2 regions of the Pseudoxanthobacter sp. M-2 genome follow, and region 2 is predicted to be linked to the other one. Evidence: predicted binding sites of a transcription regulator. Region 2 holds the regulator's gene; the other holds the start of a gene.

Region 1 (9,317 bases), on a different contig from region 2:
GAGATCCATGGCGCAGCCGGTGCCGTGAACGAGCGGGATGACGCCGTCGATGTGCGGGTAGGCGTCGAGCATGCCCGACCGCTCCACCTCCGCCGCGATGAAGCGGGCGACGGTGGCCGAGCAGTTCACCGAGGTGAGCACGCCGATGTAGTTGCGCGTGCCGACCTTGCCGCTCGCGCGGCGGAAGCCCTCGAAGGTCGCCTGCTCGGCGACCGGCAGCACGTGCTCATCCTTCGCCTCGCTCGCATAGGCGTAGTCGCGGGCGAAGGCGGCGAAGGCACAGTTGTGGGTGTGGACGTGGTCGCCCGGCGCGATCGCCTCGGTGGCGAAGCCGATCACCTGGCCGTACTTGCGCACCGGCTCGCCGGCGGCGATCGGGGCGACGGCCATCTTGTGGCCCCGCATGACGCGGGCGCGTGCCGTGATGCCCGCCGCCACCGCACCGGCGGCGATGGCGTCGACGGCGACGACGACGTTGTCGGTCTCGGCGAGGCGCAGGGTGCGCGGGCCGGCGGGGAGGGTGGCGGAGGTGGGGGTGTCCATCTCAGGCCGCCCAGTCCGGAGCGCGGCCAGCCGGGCTGACGAGGCGGCCGTCGGGCCGCGCAAGGGCAGCGATGCGGGCCATCTCGTCCTCGCTCAGGGTGAACGTCGCGGCGGCGAGGTTCTCGGCGATCCGCTCCGGGTTGCCGGAGCCGGGAATGGCCGCGACGCCCTCGTGCTGGATGATGTAGCGCAGCGCCACCTGCGACGGCGTCCGCCCGTGTGCCGCGGCGATTTCGGCGAGGACCGGCGCGTCGAGCACCCGTCCGCGAGCGAGTGGGCAGTAGGAGACGAAGACGAGGCCGAGCTTCCGGCAGAGCGCCTGCATGCGCGACTGGTCGAGGAAGGGATGGAACTCCACCTGCAGCGCCGACAGCGGCTCCGGGCAGAACCGCACCGCCTCCTCCAGCAGCGTGGCGTTGAAGTTGGCGACGCCGATGTAGCGGGCAAAGCCGCGCCGCTTCATCTCGGCGAGCGCCCCCATCGTCGCCTGGAGGTCCATCGTCGGCAGCGGCCAGTGCACCATCAGCAGGTCGACATAGTCGGTGCCCAGCGTCTCGAGGCTCTCCATCGTCGATCGCTCGAAGTCGGCGGGCGCGAGGTTCTCGTGGGAGACCTTGGTGGTCAGGAAGATTTCGTCGCGCGGCACGCCGCCCGCCTTCAGGCCGGCGCCGACTTGCGGCTCCGTGCCGTACTTCCGCGCCGTGTCGATGTGGCGATAGCCGCAGGCGAGCGCGGCGGCGACCGTCTCGGCCGTGACGCGCCCGCCGCCGCCGGTGCCGTAGCCGATCACGGGAATGCGGGCACCGGTGGCGGCGACGGCGATCGGAACGTCTGCGGTGCGTAGGGCGGTGGTCGTCATCGGTGGTCGCCTCCCGGCGTGGTTGTTGTTGTCGGTCGCGTCAGGACGCGGTTCGCTCCAGCACGTCGAGACGATAGTCCGCGGTGCGCGTGCGGTGAACCTCCCGCACGGCAGTGCCGAGCCCCGCCTCGAACACCGCCACCGCGACGTCGCCGGCGCTGCGGCCGGCGTCGGCCCCCGTCCAGTGGACGAGCAGCAGCGTGCCGCCGGGTGCGAGCGAGGTCTCCACCCGCCGCGCCAGGGCCGCGAGGTCGTCGTCGGAGAGGTAGTAGAGGATCTCTGACAGCACGATCAGGGCGAAGCGGCCGTCGGGCCACTGCTGCGGCACCTGCATCGCTGCAATGGCGACGTGGGGAAGGTCGCGGCAGCGTGCCACCGCCGCCTCGACCGCCGTCGGGCTGACATCGAGCCCGAGGACGCGGTCGCACCGCCCGGCCAGCGCCCGTGTGAACACGCCGATCGCGCAACCGACGTCGAGCGCGGATGCATAGCGGGCGGCCGGCAGCGCGGCGAGGCTCGCGGCGTACTTGCCCGCCTCGTACTCGCTGCTCGCGACCCGCCACGGGTCCGGGTGGGCTGAGTAACGCGTCTCGAAGTAGTCGGGGCCGCGGAGGGTGGTGCGGCGGTCGTGCATGCTGGCTTCCACGGGAGTCGGTCCGGCCCGGAGGGCGACGGGGCGGGATGCATACGACTCCCGACTCCTGCCGCGCGCAAGAGGCCGGATGAGGGCGGTCACGAGCCCCTTGTCACGGGGGGATCGACATGATAGAACAAAAAGCGAACATTGATGCGTGAGGCGTCTGCTGCTGCTGCTGCAGGCGTATCGGCGGGGGACAACTCGCGGTCGCCGGGCGGGAGCGGTGGACTCCAGTGCGACGGCGCGCCTACGGTGCCGCTCCCATCCCCGGGCCGGCGGCGCGGCGCGTCCTCGCGCCAGACGCGCGGAGAGCGGCGCGGGGCGCGACTGCTCGACGGGGCGGTGGCGTCTGGCCTGCAGCATCGGACCGACGGCATCGGGATATGAAGGCTTGAGAGGAGACGGGACATGGCCGGCAGCGTCAACAAGGTGATCCTGATCGGCAACCTCGGGGCCGACCCTGAGATCCGTCGAACCCAGGACGGTCGCCCGATCGCCAACCTGCGCATCGCCACCTCCGAGAGCTGGCGCGACAAGAATTCCGGCGAGCGCCGCGAGAAGACGGAATGGCACACTGTCGTCGTCTTCAACGAAGGCCTCTGCAAGATCGCCGAGCAGTATCTGCGCAAGGGCTCGAAGGTCTATCTCGAGGGTGCCCTGCAGACGCGCAAGTGGCAGGACAAGGAAGGCAATGACCGCTACTCGACGGAAGTCGTGCTGCAGGGCTTCAACTCGAATCTGACCATGCTCGACGGACGCGGCGAGGGCGGCGGCCAGATGGAGCGCAGCGGTGGCGGCAGCGACTTCGGGCGCGGCTCGCCGATGGAGCGCGGCGGCGGTGGCGGCGCCGACCTCGGTGATCGTGGCGGACCCGCCGGTGGCCGCGGGCGTGAGACGTCGTTCGCCGGCGAGCTCGACGACGACATCCCGTTCTGACCACGAGCGGCTCCGAGCCCGTCCGGTCTGCGCCAATCCCGTTCTGAGCTGTCGGCGGAGGGTGGGGTGAGTTTCGCGCCGCTCTTCGCCACCGCGCCGGTCATCCAGCTGCACGCCTTCGCGGCGATCGCCGCCCTCCTGCTCGGCATAGGCCAACTGGTCGCCCTGAAGGGCACCCGTGCGCACCGCTTCGCCGGCTGGATCTGGGCGGGGCTGATGCTCGTCGTCGCCGTCTCGTCGCTGTGGATCCACGAGTTGCGCGTCTGGGGCCCGTGGAGCCCCATTCACTTGTTGTCGCTTCTTGTGATCGTCAGCGTGCCGGCGGCGGTCTTCGCCGCGCGGCGCCACCAGGTCGCCCGTCACCGGCGCGCGATGATCCAGCTGTTCTTCTTCGCCCTCGTTCTCGCCGGCGCCTTCACGCTGCTGCCCGGCCGCGTCATGCACGCGGTGGTGTTCGGCAGCTGAACGCGGCTTTGCCCGGCCATCGGCCGGGCAAAGCCTCAGCGTCAGAACAGGAAGTCCTCCGCCGACAGGTCGTCCCACGTCAGTCCGACGAAGGTGATGGTGTCGCCGCCGCGCAGGTCGGCGACGGCATTGCCGTCCGCGTCGGTGCGCTGGCGGATGTCGCCGAACTCGTCGGCGCCCGAGAGGCCGCGCAGATCGACGACGTCGGCCGCGGTGAAGTCGAGGATGCGGTCGCGGCCGAAATCGTCGAGGAAGCGGAAGGTGTCGGCACCCTTGCCGCCGGTGAGCGAATCGGCGCGCTCGCCGCCGTCGAGGAGATCGCCGCCCTTGCCGCCGTTGAGGACATCGAGACCGGCATCGCCGAACAGGCTGTCGGCGCCGTCGAGGCCCGTCAGGCGGTCGTTGCCGCCGCCGCCCTCCAGCCGGTTCGCCTCGACGTCGCCGCGGATGCGATCGGCAAGCGCGCCGCCGCGGACGTTCTCGATGCCGGCGAGGCTGTCGGTGTCGCCGAAGCCGTCCGTTGCCGTGCCGGCGGTGAGATCGACGTCGATGCCCTGGATCGCGCCGCCCTCGCGGTCGTAGCGGACGAGATCGACGCCGCCGCGCCCGTCGATGACGTCGTCGCCGGCGAGACCTTCGAAGACGTCGTCGACGTCGCGCCCGAGGAGTTCGTCGGCGAGGCCCGTGCCGCGCACCGCCTCGATCGACTTCAGCCGGTCGGTATCACCGAAGCTGTCGGTGGCACGGCGCGAGAGCAGATCGACGGTGACGCCCGCCCCGCCGTCCTCTTCGGAATAGTCGACCGTGTCGAAGCCGCCGCGACCGTCGAAGAGGTCGTTGCCGCCGAAGCCCGTGAAGGTTTCCTTGCGGTCGGAGCCGAGGATGCGGTCGGCGACGAAGGAGCCGCGGACGGCCTCGATCCCGCTGATCGCGTCGGTGTCGCCGTGGGTGTCCGTCGCTTCGCCCGCGGCGAGGTCCACCACTACCCCGCCGGCCCCGCCGTCGCCGGTGTAGTCGAGGACGTCGAAACCGCCGCGCCCGGCGATGTCGTCGTCTCCCGCACCGCCGACGAGGAAGTCGTTGCCCCGCCCGCCCACGATCCGGTCGTCGCCGCCGCCGCCCTGGATGCCGTAGGTGTTGGTGTCGAGGAGCGCATTGATGGGGCCGTCGTCGCCGTCGGCCGCGTCCTGCGCCGCCGCCCAGAGCGCCGCCGCGCCGAGCGAGAAGAACTCGCCCGTCGCCAGCACGTCGTCGCCCGCTGCCCAGGTGATCGTCTCGACGACCCCTCCGGTGAAGGTGCCGTCCTCGTCGCGCGAGAAGCCCGAACCGCCGAGCGTGATGCGCACGCCCGTCGCCTCGTCGAAGAAGACGATCTCGTCGGCCGCGAAGCTCTCGACGACGCCGTTCGCCAGCGTCTCGATCAGGACGCCTCGCGGATCGAGGCCATCATCCGTCTGGAAAAGGATCGTCGCCATCGCCTTGGGTCCCCCGGCCGCCATCTGGCGGCGCTTTCAGTCATGCCGTCAGTTTCGCCCCGCCCCCTGGCCGCCGCAGTGACGCGCATCACGGGGATGGTGGCGGCCCCTCACATCACCGGCGCTGCCATCAGCGTCTTGGTTCCGTCCGCCACGATCTGCACCGACAAGGCCGCCAGGACGAGGCCGAACAGCCGGGTGATGACGGCACGCCCGGTGGCGCCGAGGCGCTTGTCGATCGGGCCGGCGGCGAGAAACACCGCGAGCGTCATCGCCATGATGGCGAGCACGATCCCGATCAGGATCGCGAAGTGGCCGACCGACGGTGCCTGCGAGCCGATGACGACCGTGGCGGAGATGGCCCCCGGCCCCGAGATCAGCGGGATCGCCAGCGGAAACACAGCCATGCCGTGGATCTCGTCGACGTGGAGCGCGCGCTCGGCCGAGGCCGCCTTGCGGTCCTGGCGGCGCTCGAACACCATCTCGAAGGCGATCCAGAACATCAGCAGGCCGCCTGCGACGCGGAAGGCCGACAGCGAGATGCCGAGGAAGGCGAGCAGGTGCGAGCCGGCGAGCGCGAAGGCGAGCAGGATCAGCGTCGCGACCACACAGCTGCGGATCGCCACCAGCCGCCGCTCTTCGGGCTGCAGGCCGGCGGTGACGGCGATGAAGATCGGCGCGAGTCCCGGCGGGTCGATGATGACGAAGAGCGTCGTGAAGGCGCTGATGAGGTATTCCGTGTCCATCGCCAGCCGCCGCTCCGCCGAAGCTTCGCGACGATAGGGCGGGTAATGCGGGCCGTCGAGGGGCGCCCGAGAGGGTAGCCGCGCCACATCGGGGCCACCATCAGCCGGCGCGAGATCGCCGCGCCCGAACTAAGACACTGAAAATGATGAGAAAAGGAAAGCTTTCGCGGCGCAATGTGCGCGTGGCGGCGCCGACCTGAATCGGCTATAAGCGCGCAACGCTTCAACTGCCCGGATTTCTTCGACTTGGCCGACAAAGACCAGCCTGCCGCCGGCTCCGATCCGACCGACGTTCGCCCGGTGTCGATCACCGACGAGATGCGTCGATCCTATCTCGACTATGCGATGAGCGTCATCGTCTCGCGCGCCCTGCCGGACGCCCGCGACGGCCTGAAGCCGGTGCACCGCCGCATCCTGTTCTCGATGTCGGAGAACGGCTTCGAGTGGAACAAGCCCTACCGCAAGTCGGCCCGCGTCGTCGGCGACGTCATCGGTAAGTATCACCCGCACGGCGACCAGTCAGTCTACGATGCGCTCGTCCGCATGGCGCAGGAATTCTCCATGCGCCTCAGGCTGATCGACGGCCAGGGCAACTTCGGCTCGGTGGACGGCGATCCGCCGGCGGCGATGCGCTACACCGAGGTCCGCCTCGAGAAGGTGACGAACGGCCTCCTCGACGACCTCGACAAGCAGACGGTCGACTACCAGGAGAACTACGACGGCTCCGAGCGCGAGCCCGTGGTGCTGCCGGCGAAGTTCCCGAACCTGCTCGCCAACGGCGCCGGCGGCATCGCCGTCGGCATGGCGACCAACATCCCGCCGCACAATCTCGGCGAGGTCATCGACGCCTGCATCGCCATGATCGACGATCCGGCGCTGTCGTTCGAAAGGCTGATGGAGATCGTGCCGGGCCCGGACTTCCCGACCGGTGGCATCATCCTCGGCCGCTCCGGCATCCGCCAGGCCTTCCTCACCGGCCGCGGCTCGATCGTCATGCGCGGCCATGTCGAGATCGAGACGATCCGCAAGGAACGCGAAGCGATCATCATCAACAGCATCCCGTTCCAGGTGAACAAGGCGTCGATGGTCGAGAAGATCGCCGAGCTCGTGCGCGACAAGCGCGTCGAGGGCATCTCCGACATGCGCGACGAGTCCGATCGCGACGGCCTGCGCGTCGTGATCGAGCTGCGCCGTGATGCCACCGCCGACGTGGTGCTGAACCAGCTCTACCGGTTCTCGCCGCTGCAGACGACGTTCGGCGTCAACATGGTGGCGCTGAACGGCGGCCGGCCGGAGCTGATGACGCTCTCCGACCTGCTCACCGCCTTCATCGCCTTCCGCGAGGAGGTGGTCGGCCGGCGCACCAAGTACCTGCTCGGCCGCGCCCGTGACCGCGCCCACATCCTGGTCGGACTCGCCATCGCCGTCGCCAACATCGACGAGGTCATCCGGCTGATCCGCCAGGCGCCGGATCCCGCCACCGCCAAGGCGCAGCTGATGGCGCGCGACTGGCCGGCCAAGGACATGGCGCCGCTGCTCGCCCTCATCGACGATCCGCGCCACCGCCTCGCCGAGGGCGGCACCTACCGCTTGTCCGACGAGCAGGCGAAGGCGATCCTCGATCTCCGCCTGCAGCGCCTGACCGCGCTCGGCCGCGACGAGATCGCCAACGAGCTCGAGAAGCTCGCCGCCGAAATCAAGGACTACCTCGAGATCCTGGGCTCGCGGGCGCGCGTGCTGGACATCGTCAAGGGCGAGCTCGCCGCAATCCGTGACGAGTTCGCGACGCCCCGCAAGACCGAGATCATGGAGGGTGGCGCCGACCTCGAGGACGAGGACCTCATCCAGCGCGAGGACATGGTCGTCACCGTCAGCCACGCCGGCTACGTCAAGCGCGTGCCGCTCGCCGCCTACCGGGCGCAGCGGCGCGGCGGCAAGGGCCGCTCCGGCATGGCGACGCGCGAGGAGGATTTCGTCACCCGCCTGTTCGTGGCGAACACGCACACGCCGGTGCTGTTCTTCTCCTCGCACGGCCAGGCCTACAAGATGAAGGTGTGGCGCCTGCCGATCGCCGCCCCGCAGGGCCGCGGCAAGGCCCTCGTCAACCTCCTGCCGCTCGATCCCGGCGAGCGGATCACCTCGATCCTGCCGCTGCCGGAGGACGAGGCGACGTGGGCGGAGCTCGACGTGATGTTCGCCACCACCCGCGGCACGGTCAGGCGCAACAAGCTGTCGGACTTCGCCCAGGTGAACCGCAACGGCAAGATCGCCATGAAGCTCGACGAGGGCGACGGCATCGTCGACGTGCAGGTCTGCACCGAGCGTGACGACGTGCTGCTGACGACGGCGCTCGGCCAGTGCATCCGCTTCCCCGTCGACGACGTCCGCGTCTTCGCCGGCCGCACCTCCACCGGCGTGCGCGGCATCGCGCTGGCATCCGACGACACCGTCATCTCGATGTCGATCCTGCACCACTTCGACGCCGCCCCGGCGGAGCGTCAGGCCTATCTCAAGATGCGCCGCGCGGTCGCCGGCGAGGCCGACGACGGCGCGGTCGAGGCGGACGCGGAGGAGGGGGCCGTCGTCAGCGGCGGCGTCGAGCTCGGCGCCGACCGCTATGCCGAGATGAGCGCGGCCGAGCAGATCGTGCTCACCGTCTCGGAGAACGGCTACGGCAAGCGCACCTCGTCGTTCGAGTACCGCATCACCGGCCGCGGTGGCAAAGGCATCGTCGCGATGGCGGTGAACGGCCGCAACGGCCGCCTCGTCGCCTCCTTCCCGGTCGACGAGAGCGACCAGATCATGCTCGTCACTAATGGCGGCCAGCTGATCCGCTGCCCGGTCGACGGCATCCGCCTCGCCGGCCGTGCCACCCAGGGCGTCATCGTCTTCGACACCGCCGAGGGCGAGCGCGTCGTCTCCGTCCAGCGCATCAGCGAGGACGAGGACGCCGCCGACGCCGAGGGCGTTCCCGAGGCCGAGTGAACGCCAGAGCGCTCGCCGGAACGAACGAGGCCGGCTCCGGATAGTCCGGGCCGGCCGAGTTCTTTGGCGCAGTCGCCGGCGCGAAAGTGCGCGGCCCGCGTCGCAGTGCTTGTTCTTCTTGAAAGACCTGGTTCTCGAAGATCTTGATCTTGGAACGGTCCACGCCGGGATCTATTCCCCGGCCCCCGGTCTTGGCCAGCTAAAGGCCGTAGCCGAAGCTCGGCTCCCGCGGCGTCCGGGTGAGAGTCGTGGTCCGCGTCGTTTCGTCGGTATGGGAGATCGTGACCATCTCCTCCGACACCGGCGCCATGGTGGTCGCGACGGTCATGCGGTCCGTCTTCACGGCGATCTTCTCGGAGCCCGAGTGGGCAATGCCGACCGCCACCAGCAGCGCGGCGATCACAAGCGCGCCGAACACGGCGAGGTCGGCCGCCTTGAAGCCCTTGCGCACCGCTGCGACTGCGACCGTCCGAGCCTTCGTCTGCACGTGCTTTGCCATCGAACCCTCCCTGGGGTTCACGCCGGCCCCCTGGCGGGTGGCCGGTGGATGGGGCTCGGCCCGATGCCGAACCTGATGAAGGAATCCTTAACGGGTAGGACGCCGGCGGCTTGTGATGGAAGTCACAGGAGCGCCGTTTCGTTCCGCCGGCGGTCCGCTTCGACACCGCCGC
Region 2 (9,317 bases):
CGCCTGACGATCCGACCGGTCACGATCGAGCGGGTGCCGGCCGCCCGCCTGCCGCGGCGCATCACCGTCACCGCCGCCGGAGCAGCGAGCCTGCTGCCGGGCGACGGCGTGTCGCTCACCGCGCGCCTCGAGCCGCCGCGCGGTCCCGACATGCCGGGCGGCTGGAACCCCGCCCGCTCAGCCTACCTCGACGGCATTGGCGCCAGCGGCTTTGCCTATGGGCGGCCGCAAATCATCGATCTCGGTGCCGTGCCCTGGTCGCTCGCGCCCGCGCGCGCCGTGGCGGAGGTCCGCCACACCATCGCCGAGCGCCTGCGTGCGGCGCTGCCGGGGCCGCGCGGGGAGGTCGCCGCGGCGCTTCTGGTCGGCGACCGCGGCGGAATCCCGGAGAGCATCGAGGAAGCGATGCGAGTGTCCGGCCTCGCCCACGTGCTGTCGATCTCGGGACTCCACATGGTGCTCGTTGCCGGCACCGTCTTCTGGGTGGTGCGGGCCCTGCTCGCGGCAATCCCGGCGCTCGCCCTGACGCGGCCGATCAAGGCCTGGGCGGCGGTGGTGGCCCTCATCGCGGCGACCTTCTACCTCGTCATCTCCGGGGCGGAGGTCGCGACGCAGCGCGCCTACGTGACGATGGCCGTGGCCCTCATCGCGGTCCTCGTCGACCGGCCGGCAATCTCCTTGCGCACCGTTGCTGTGGCGGCGCTGGTCGTCATGGCACTGGAGCCGAGTGCCGTGCTCGGGGCCGGGTTCCAGATGTCGTTCGCCGCAGTGATCGCGCTTGTCGCCGCCTACGAGTGGTGGGGCAGCCGGGAGCGCGGCGAGACGACGTCGCCGCGGCGCGGCACGGCGATGTGGCTGGGGCGGGCAGTTCTGTTCGGGGTGGCAGGCCTGGCCGCAACGTCGCTGATCGCCGGCCTCGCCACCGCACCGATCGCCGCCTACCACTTCCACCGCGGTGCGCCACTCGGCCTGCTCGCCAACCTCGCGGCGATGCCGGCGGTCTCGGTGCTGGTGATGCCGTTCGGCGTGCTGGCGCTGGTGCTGCTGCCGTTCGGGCTGGAGCAACTGGCCCTCTGGCCGATGGGAATCGGCCTCGGCTGGATGTTCGCCGTCGCCGAGACGACGACCGCCTGGACGGGCGACAGCGCGATGATCGGCCGGGTGCCGCTCGTCGCCGTCCTGCTCATGGTGGCGGCGCTGCTGTGGGTGGCGATCTCGCTAGCGCCGTGGCGGCGGCTTGCGGTGCTGCCGCTGCTGGCGGGTCTCGCCCTGGCGACGACCGGCGCCCGCCCGGATCTGCTGGTTTCAGGCGATGGCCGCGCTGTCGCGGCGCGGGGGCCGGACGGCAGGCTCGCCGTCGTCGCCGCCGACAGGTCCGCCTACACCGTCCGCGCCTGGCTCGCCGCCGATGCCGACCCCCGAGACGCCAAGGCCACCACCGCCCCACCCACCCGCTGCGACGATCTCGGGTGCGTGCTGCCGCTCGGGGACGGCGATCTCACGGTCGCCGTCGTGACGAGGGGCGTTGCCCTCGTCGAGGACTGTCGGTCCGCCACCGTCGTGGTGGCGCCGGTGCCGCGGCCCGCCGGCTGTCTTGGCCCCCAGCTCTATATCGACCGTTCGACGCTCGCCCGGACCGGTGCCATCGCGGTGATGCTCGACGCCGCCGTGCCCGGCGGTCTCAGCGACCCCGTCACGGCCGGCACCAACGGGCGACCGTGGTCGCGGACCGGCGATGCCGTTGGAGAGAACCCCTCGGCGCCGCGGCACCGCGAGGTGACGGCCGCCGCGCGAGGCGGCGGCGAGGATCAGTAGCGGCGCAGCAGTGCCACCAGCCGGCCCTGGATGCGGATGCGGTCGGGCCCGAAGATGCGCGTCTCGTAGGCCGGGTTGGCGGCCTCGAGCGCGATCGAGGCGCCCTTGCGGCGCAGCCGCTTCAGCGTCGCCTCCTCGTCGTCGACCAGTGCCACGACGATGTCGCCGGTCGTCGCCGCGTCGGTGCGCCGGATCACCACGGTGTCGCCATCGAAGATGCCGGCCTCGACCATCGAATCGCCGCGCACCTCGAGGGCGAAGTGCTCGCCGGCGCCGGCGAGTTCCACCGGCACGGTGATCGAATGGGTGTGGGTCTGAATGGCCTCGATCGGCACACCGGCGGCGATGCGGCCCATCACCGGGATGCTGACGCCGCCCGCCGTCTCGCCCGCTGCCGCCGGGCGTGGCTCGGCCGGGCGGATGCGCGGCCCGTCGCCGTCGATGACGCTCGGGGTGAAGCCACGGGCCCGTGTCGAAGCCGGTCCACTGGCGACCGATTCGGGCAGCCGGATCACCTCGAGCGCCCGCGCCCGGTTCGGCAGCCGGCGCAGGAAGCCACGCTCTTCCAGAGCCGTGATCAGCCGGTGGATGCCCGACTTCGAACGCAGGTCGAGCGCGTCCTTCATCTCCTCGAACGAGGGCGGCACGCCGCTCTCCTTGAGGCGCTCGTGGATGAACATCAGCAGCTCGTACTGCTTGCGTGTGAGCATCGTCGTCTCCCGCGCCCCCTCGTCGGTACCGCGACCTCGAATCGCGTACAAATCACGAACACAAGCTATCCGTTCTAGTTGTGTTCCTCAAGGGTGAATATTCGGTTGCCGCAGCGCCAAGCCCATGCCGCTGTTGCCGAAGCACCGTCCGTGGTTGCGGGCGGCGCGCTGCCGGGACTAGCCTGCCCGTCCGCGGCCCCGAGCGTCGGCGGCAGGAGAACACGCCATGGCCAAGCAGTTCGCCGAAATCGGCAAGCAGCACCGCGACTTCATCGAGCGGCAGCGCATCTTCTTCACCGCCTCGGCGGCGCGGGGAAGCCGCATCAACCTGTCGCCGAAGGACGCGGCGTCGCTGCGTGTGCTCGGACCGAACCGGGTCGCCTATCTCGACTGCACCGGCAGCGGCAACGAGACGTCGGCCCACATGCTCGCCGACGGCCGCCTGACGATCATGCTGTGCGCCTTCGAGGGGCCGCCGCTGATCATGCGCCTCTACGGTGCCGGCGAGGTCCTGCGCCGCGGCACGGCGGGTTATGATGACCTCCTTGCCGGCGCGTTCGACGGCCGCGAGCCGGTGGGCGCGCGCCAGATCGTCGTGCTGTCCGTCGATCTCGTCCAAACCTCGTGCGGCTTCGGCGTGCCGCTGTTCGACTATGTCGACGAGCGTCCGTCATTGACCCGCTGGGCCGAGGCGAAGGGCGAGGAGGGCCTCGAGGCCTACCGCCGCGCCGAAAACACCGTCAGCATCGATGGCTTGCCCACCGGCTGGCCCTCGGACGAGGTGGCGGTTCCGGCCGAGTGAGTGGTGCGGACGGCGGGGGTCGAACCCGCACGGAGCAAGCCCCGAGGGATTTTAAGTCCCTTGCGTCTACCGGTTTCGCCACGTCCGCAGCCGGGGAGGGCACCTTGGCAAGGTGCGCCCGGGCAGCGCGCACATTAGGGGCTGGGTGCGGCCGCCGACAACCGTGAACCTCAGCCGCTGCCGCTCAGGCTGCCTTCGGCACCGTCTCGGCACAGAAGCGGACGAGCGCCGCGGCGAGGTCGGTGGCGGCCGAACCGGCGTCCTTGCGCACCATCAGGGCGAGTTCCGTCGCGGGCACGTCGGGCATGCCGTCGGCGCGGCCGAGCACGCGGTGGCCGGCACGCACGGCCCGCTCCTCCAAGAGCGCCACGCCGAGGCCGCCGGCGATCGCCACCTGGATGCCCATCAGGTTCGGGCTCTCGTAGGCGATCCGCCAGTCGCGCCCCGAGCGCTCCAGCGCGTGGACGGCGCGCGTGCGGTAGACGCAGCCGTGGGGGAAGGCGACGAGCGGCAGCGGGTCGACGGGCAGCGGGTGGTCGGCGCTGGCGATCCAGACGAGCCGCTCCGCCCAGACGGCGAGCGCCGGACCGGCGCCGGGATCGCGCTTTGCCAGCACCACGTCGTACTCGTCCGCCTCGAGCCCCGCGACGAGGTCGACCGAGAGCGCGCAGCGCACTGACAGGCGACAGCCCGGTCGGGCTCGCGAGAACGCCGCCACCGCGTCCGTCAGCGGCTCGACGGCGAAGTCGTCGGGCACGCCGAGCCGCACCACCTCGACGCGCGGCTCGCGACCGACGGCGGCGCGGGCCTCGGCGGCGAGCGACAACAGCCGGCGCGCGTAGCCGATCAGGCGCTCGCCGTCCTCGGTCAGGCGCACGGCGCGCCCCTCGCGGTGGAACAGCGGCCGACCCACCGCCTCCTCGAGCCGGCGGATCTGCTGGCTGACGGTGGATTGCGTCCGGTGCACCCGCTCGCCGGCCCGTGTGAAGCCGCCGGAGTCGACGACCGAGACGAAGGAGCGCAGAAGATCGAGATCGAGCACGATGGCCTCCCATTCGGGACGCCACTAGATTAGATCGAAACATTGAATTTCCCAATAGGAGGCGAGGCGCCTACGGTTCGGAATGCTCGTTCCAGCAGCCTCCGAATCCTCGATCCTGGGCGTTGTCGCGATGTCGTCTCTCTTGGACGCGGGGGCTGCCGCCGGCGCGAGCCGACCGACGGTCCCGCCATCTCCTGTCTCGTGCCCCGCGGTGCCCTCTGTGACGATCTCCAGCCCCGTCCCGCGATCCGTCGCCGCTGCCGCCCGCGGCCCCTCCCGCCTCGTCATGACGGCGCTGATCGCGCTTTTCTGCGTGCTGTGGAGTTCGGCCTTCGCCGCGGCCAAGATCGCGCTGGTCGACTGCCCGCCGCTGACGCTGCTCACCGTCCGCTTCCTCGTTGCCGGGGCGCTGATGGTCGCCGTCGCCTGGGCGCTGGCCGGCCGGCCGCGGCTGACGCGGCGGGACGTGGTCTCGCTCGCCATCCTCGGCGCCCTCAACAACGCCGTCTATCTCGGCCTGAGCTGGACCGGCCTCACTACCGTCACCTCGGCCTTTGCCGCCGTCATCATCAGCGCCGGTCCGCTGCTCGTCGCGGCGTTCGCCTGGCCGGTGCTCGGCGAGCGGCTGACGGTGGTGAAGGTTGTCGGCCTGCTGCTCGGCCTCGCCGGCGTGGCGCTGGTGCTGCGCTCGCGGCTGATGGGAAGCGCGGGCATCGGTGGCGAGGACCCGCTGGGCACCCTGCTGGTTGTGCTCGGCCTCTTCTCGCTCGTCGCCGGCACGCTCGCCTACAAGAAGCTCGCGCCGGGCGGCGGGCTGTGGGTCGGCAACGGGCTGCAGTGCCTGTTCGGTGGCCTGATGACCCTGCCGGCCGCGCTGCTGCTCGACGACTGGTCGACGGTGCGGCTGACGCCCGGACTGGTCGGTGGCTTCCTGTGGCTGGTGCTCGCCGTTTCGGTCGGCTGCTACGCGGTGTGGTTCTTCCTGCTCGGCCGCAGCTCGGCGACGAGCGCCAGCGCGCTGCAATTCCTGACGCCGCCGCTCGGCCTGCTGTTCGGCTGGCTGATTCTCGCCGAGCCGGTGGTGCCGCTTGATCTCCTCGGCATCGTGCCGATCGCCGCCGGCATCTGGCTGGTCACCCGCGGCTGGCCGCGCCGCGCCGCGGCGAAGCCGGAGACGTGAGCCGGCCTCAGCGCGGCAGCGTCGACGCGCCCATCAGCGCCTCGTCGATAGCGCGTGCGGCCTGCCGGCCCTCGCGGATCGCCCACACCACCAGCGACTGGCCGCGGCGGCCGTCGCCGGCGGCGAAAAGCTTGTCGACAGACGTGCGGTAGTCGTCGGTGTTGGCGGCGACGTTCGTCCGCTTGTCGAGCTTCAGGCCGTCGCCCATCTCGGCCACGTAGGTATCAAGGAGGGGCCCGGCGAAGCCGATGGCGATCATCACGAGGTCGGCGCGGATCAAGAACTCCGTGCCGGAGATCGGCCGGCGGCTCTCGTCGACACGGGCGCACTGCACGTGCGTGACGCGGCCCTTCTCGCCGATGATGCCGAGCGTCGCGGCGGAGAACTCGCGCTCGGCGCCCTCGGCCTGGCTCGACGATGTCCGGAACTTCGTCGGCCAGTACGGCCAGATCCGCAGCTTGTCTTCCCGTGCCGGCGGCATCGGGCGGATGTCGAGCTGGGTGACGCGGATGGCGCCCTGGCGGAAGGCGGTGCCGACGCAGTCGGACGCCGTGTCGCCGCCGCCGATGACGACGACGTGCTTGCCGTAGGCGAGCACCGGCTCCTCGCGCACGGGCTCGCCGCCGAGTCGGCGGTTCTGCTGCACGAGATAGGGCATGGCGAACTGCACGCCCTTGAGGTCCGATCCCGGCAACCCCGCCTCGCGAGGCCGCTCGGCTCCGGTGGCCAGCAGCACCGCGTCGTGGTCGTTGATGAGCGTCTGGAGCTTGGCGTTCCGCCCGATGTCGACGCCATAGTGGAAGTGCACGCCCTCCGCCTGCATCTGCACGACGCGGCGGTCGATGTGGTGCTTCTCCATCTTGAAGTCGGGGATGCCGTAGCGCAGCAGGCCGCCCGCCTTCGGCTCGCGCTCGAAGACGTGCACCTCGTGGCCGGCGCGGGCGAGCTGCTGGGCGGCCGCCATGCCCGCCGGCCCGGAGCCGACGACGGCGACGCGCTTTCCGGTGCGGTGCGGCGACGCTTCGGGGACGACCCAGCCCGCCTCCCACGCCTTGTCGGCGATCGCCTGCTCGATCGTCTTGATCGCGACCGGGACGTTTTCGAGGTTGAGCGTGCACGCCTCCTCGCACGGGGCGGGGCAGATGCGGCCGGTGAACTCCGGGAAGTTGTTGGTGGAGTGCAGGTTGCGCGACGCTTCCTGCCAGTCGCCGGCCTGGATCAGGTCGTTCCAGTCGGGGATCTGGTTGTGCACCGGGCAGCCCGTCGGCCCATGGCAGAACGGGATGCCGCAATCCATGCAGCGCATCGCCTGCCGCTCCACCTCCGCCTGCGGCAGCGGCAGCACGAACTCGCGATAGTGCCGGATCCGGTCGGAAGCCGGCTGATACTTCTGCTCCTGGCGGTCGATCTCCAGGAAGCCGGTCACCTTGCCCATCGTTCGTCCCGTATCCTCAGGCCGCGTGCGCGAGCGGGGAAAGGCCGAGTTCGGCCTCGCACCGCGCGATCCAGTCTGTCACCGCCGGCCGGGCCGACAGGTCGAAGCCGCCCTCCGGCGCGAGGCGGGTATAGGCGAGAAGCGAGATGTCGGCGACCGACATATGGTCGCCGACCAGCCACGTCCGGCCCGTCAGTGCCCGCTCCAGGAAGTCGATGGCCTTCTCCCCGCGCGCCACCTTGTCGGCATCCCGCTCGGCAGCGGTGCGCCCGAGATAGACCATGTGGTACCGGCACACCGCGACATAGGGCTCGTGGCTGTACTGCTCCCAGAACAGCAACTCGTCGACCTTCGCCTGCTCGTAGGCGTCCGCCGGCAGCAGCGCGCTGTCACGGGCGAGGTAGCGGATGATGGCGTTCGACTGGGCGAGGGGACGGCCGTCGTCGAGCACGACGACCGGCACCTGACCGGCCGGATTCATCGTCAGGAACGCCTCCGTCCGCGTCTCCCCTTTGGAGAGATCCACGTCGGTCCAGTCGTAGCCGATCCCCAGACGGTCGGCCGTGTAGGCGACCTTCAGGCAGTTCCCCGATCTGCGGTCGCCATAGACGCGCATCACCATCGCTCGCCCACCTCTTTCGCGTTGCGGCCCCGGCGGCGGATCACTCCGCAGCGAGGCCGAGGCGCTGGCGCTGCATCTCCATGATGGCGCGCCGGTACTCGACCGGCATCACCTTGACGAACTTCGGACGGTAGTGGTCCCAACCGTCGAGGATCGCCTTCGCCCGCAGCGAGCCGGTGTAGCGGTGGTGGTTCTCGACCAGCTGGTAGAGCCGCTCGTCGTCGTGCTCCGTCATGTCGGCCGAGAGGTCGACGCGCCCCTTGTGCTCGATGTCGCCGCCGTGGTGATGCAGGCGCTCGAGCAGGTCCTCTTCTTCCAGCACCGGCTCGAGGTCGACCATCGCGAGGTTGCAGCGCGACCCAAACGAGCCGTCCTCGTCGAGCACGTAGGCGACGCCACCCGACATGCCGGCGGCGAAGTTGCGCCCGGTCTCGCCGATGACGACGACGAGGCCGCCGGTCATGTACTCGCAGCCGTGGTCGCCGCAGCCCTCGACGACGGCGATCGCCCCGGAGTTGCGGACCGCGAAGCGCTCGCCGGCGACGCCGTGGAAGTAGCACTCGCCCTCGGTGGCGCCATAGAGCACCGTGTTGCCGACGATGATCGACTTCTCCGGCACGATCTTGGCTTCCGCCGGTGGCCGCACGATGATCTGGCCGCCCGACAGGCCCTTGCCGACATAGTCGTTCGCCTCGCCGACGAGATCGAGGGTGATGCCCTTCGCGAGCCATGCCCCGAACGCCTGGCCGGCGGTGCCGGTCAGCGAGACGTGGATGGTGTCATCCGGCAACCCTGCGCCGCCGAAGCGGCGGGCGACCTCGCCCGACAACATGGCGCCGGCGGAGCGGTCGACGTTGGTGATCCGGGCTTCGATCTGCACCGGATGTCGGTGCTCGAGAGCCGGCATCGCCTGCGCGATCAGCTTGCGGTCGAGCACGTCGGCGATCGGGTGGTTCTGCTTCGTCGTGTGATGAAGCTCTTCCGGCGCCACATCCGGCTTCATGAACAGCCGGGAGGCGTCGAGGCCGGCCGCCTTCCAGTGCTCGACCAGCTTCTCCTGGTCGAGCATCTGGGTCTGGCCGACCATCTCGGCGACGGTGCGGAAGCCCATCTCGGCCATGAGCACGCGCACCTCCTCCGCCACGAAGAAGAAGAAGTTGACGACGTGCTCCGGCGTGCCCTTGAAGCGCTTGCGCAGCACCGGGTCCTGGGTGGCGATGCCGACCGGGCAGGTGTTGAGGTGGCACTTGCGCATCATCAGGCAGCCGGCGGCGATCAGCGGCGCGGTGGCGAAGCCAAACTCGTCGGCGCCGAGCAGCGCGCCGATGACGACGTCGCGCCCGGTGCGCAGGCCACCGTCGACCTGCAGGCCGACCCGCGAGCGCAGGCCGTTCAGGACGAGCGTCTGGTGCGCCTCGGCGAGGCCCATCTCCCACGGGCTGCCGGCGTGCTTCAGCGAGGTGAGGGGGGAGGCACCCGTGCCGCCCTCGAAGCCGGAGATGGTGATGTGGTCGGCGCGCGCCTTGGCAACGCCGGCGGCGACCGTGCCGACACCCACTTCGGAGACGAGCTTCACCGCGATATCAGCGGTTTCGTTGACGTTCTTCAGGTCAAAGATCAGCTGCGCCAGATCCTCGATCGAGTAGATGTCGTGGTGCGGCGGCGGCGAGATCAGGCCGACGCCGGGGGTTGAGTGGCGCACCTTGGCGAT

The links. The regulator LexA, encoded in region 2, represses DNA repair genes until DNA is damaged. The targets are predictions, from matches to a motif close to TGTTCNNNNTGTGTTCNG.
Region 1: RUR49_RS20325 (single-stranded DNA-binding protein) is a predicted target of LexA. The motif match lies at 2,169-2,186, and genes of this name have one in related genera.

The regions. Positions count from the first base shown of each region.
Region 1 is NZ_JAWDIR010000044.1:112,452-121,768, forward strand. It holds gene RUR49_RS20310 (UxaA family hydrolase) at 1-543, opposite strand, end outside; gene RUR49_RS20315 (aldo/keto reductase) at 545-1,402, opposite strand; gene RUR49_RS20320 (SAM-dependent methyltransferase) at 1,443-2,036, opposite strand; gene RUR49_RS20325 (single-stranded DNA-binding protein) at 2,448-2,975, shown strand; gene RUR49_RS20330 (DUF2306 domain-containing protein) at 3,042-3,440, shown strand; gene RUR49_RS20335 (hypothetical protein) at 3,482-4,915, opposite strand; gene RUR49_RS20340 (MarC family protein) at 5,026-5,661, opposite strand; gene gyrA (DNA gyrase subunit A) at 5,980-8,646, shown strand; gene RUR49_RS20350 (hypothetical protein) at 8,846-9,145, opposite strand.
Region 2 is NZ_JAWDIR010000011.1:846,482-855,798, forward strand. It holds gene RUR49_RS08935 (ComEC/Rec2 family competence protein) at 1-1,815, shown strand, start outside; gene lexA (transcriptional repressor LexA) at 1,809-2,525, opposite strand; gene RUR49_RS08945 (pyridoxamine 5'-phosphate oxidase family protein) at 2,752-3,327, shown strand; tRNA gene RUR49_RS08950 (tRNA-Leu) at 3,329-3,415, opposite strand; gene RUR49_RS08955 (LysR substrate-binding domain-containing protein) at 3,512-4,369, opposite strand; gene RUR49_RS08960 (DMT family transporter) at 4,590-5,549, shown strand; gene RUR49_RS08965 (glutamate synthase subunit beta) at 5,557-6,984, opposite strand; gene RUR49_RS08970 (glutathione S-transferase family protein) at 7,001-7,600, opposite strand; gene gltB (glutamate synthase large subunit) at 7,647-9,317, opposite strand, start outside.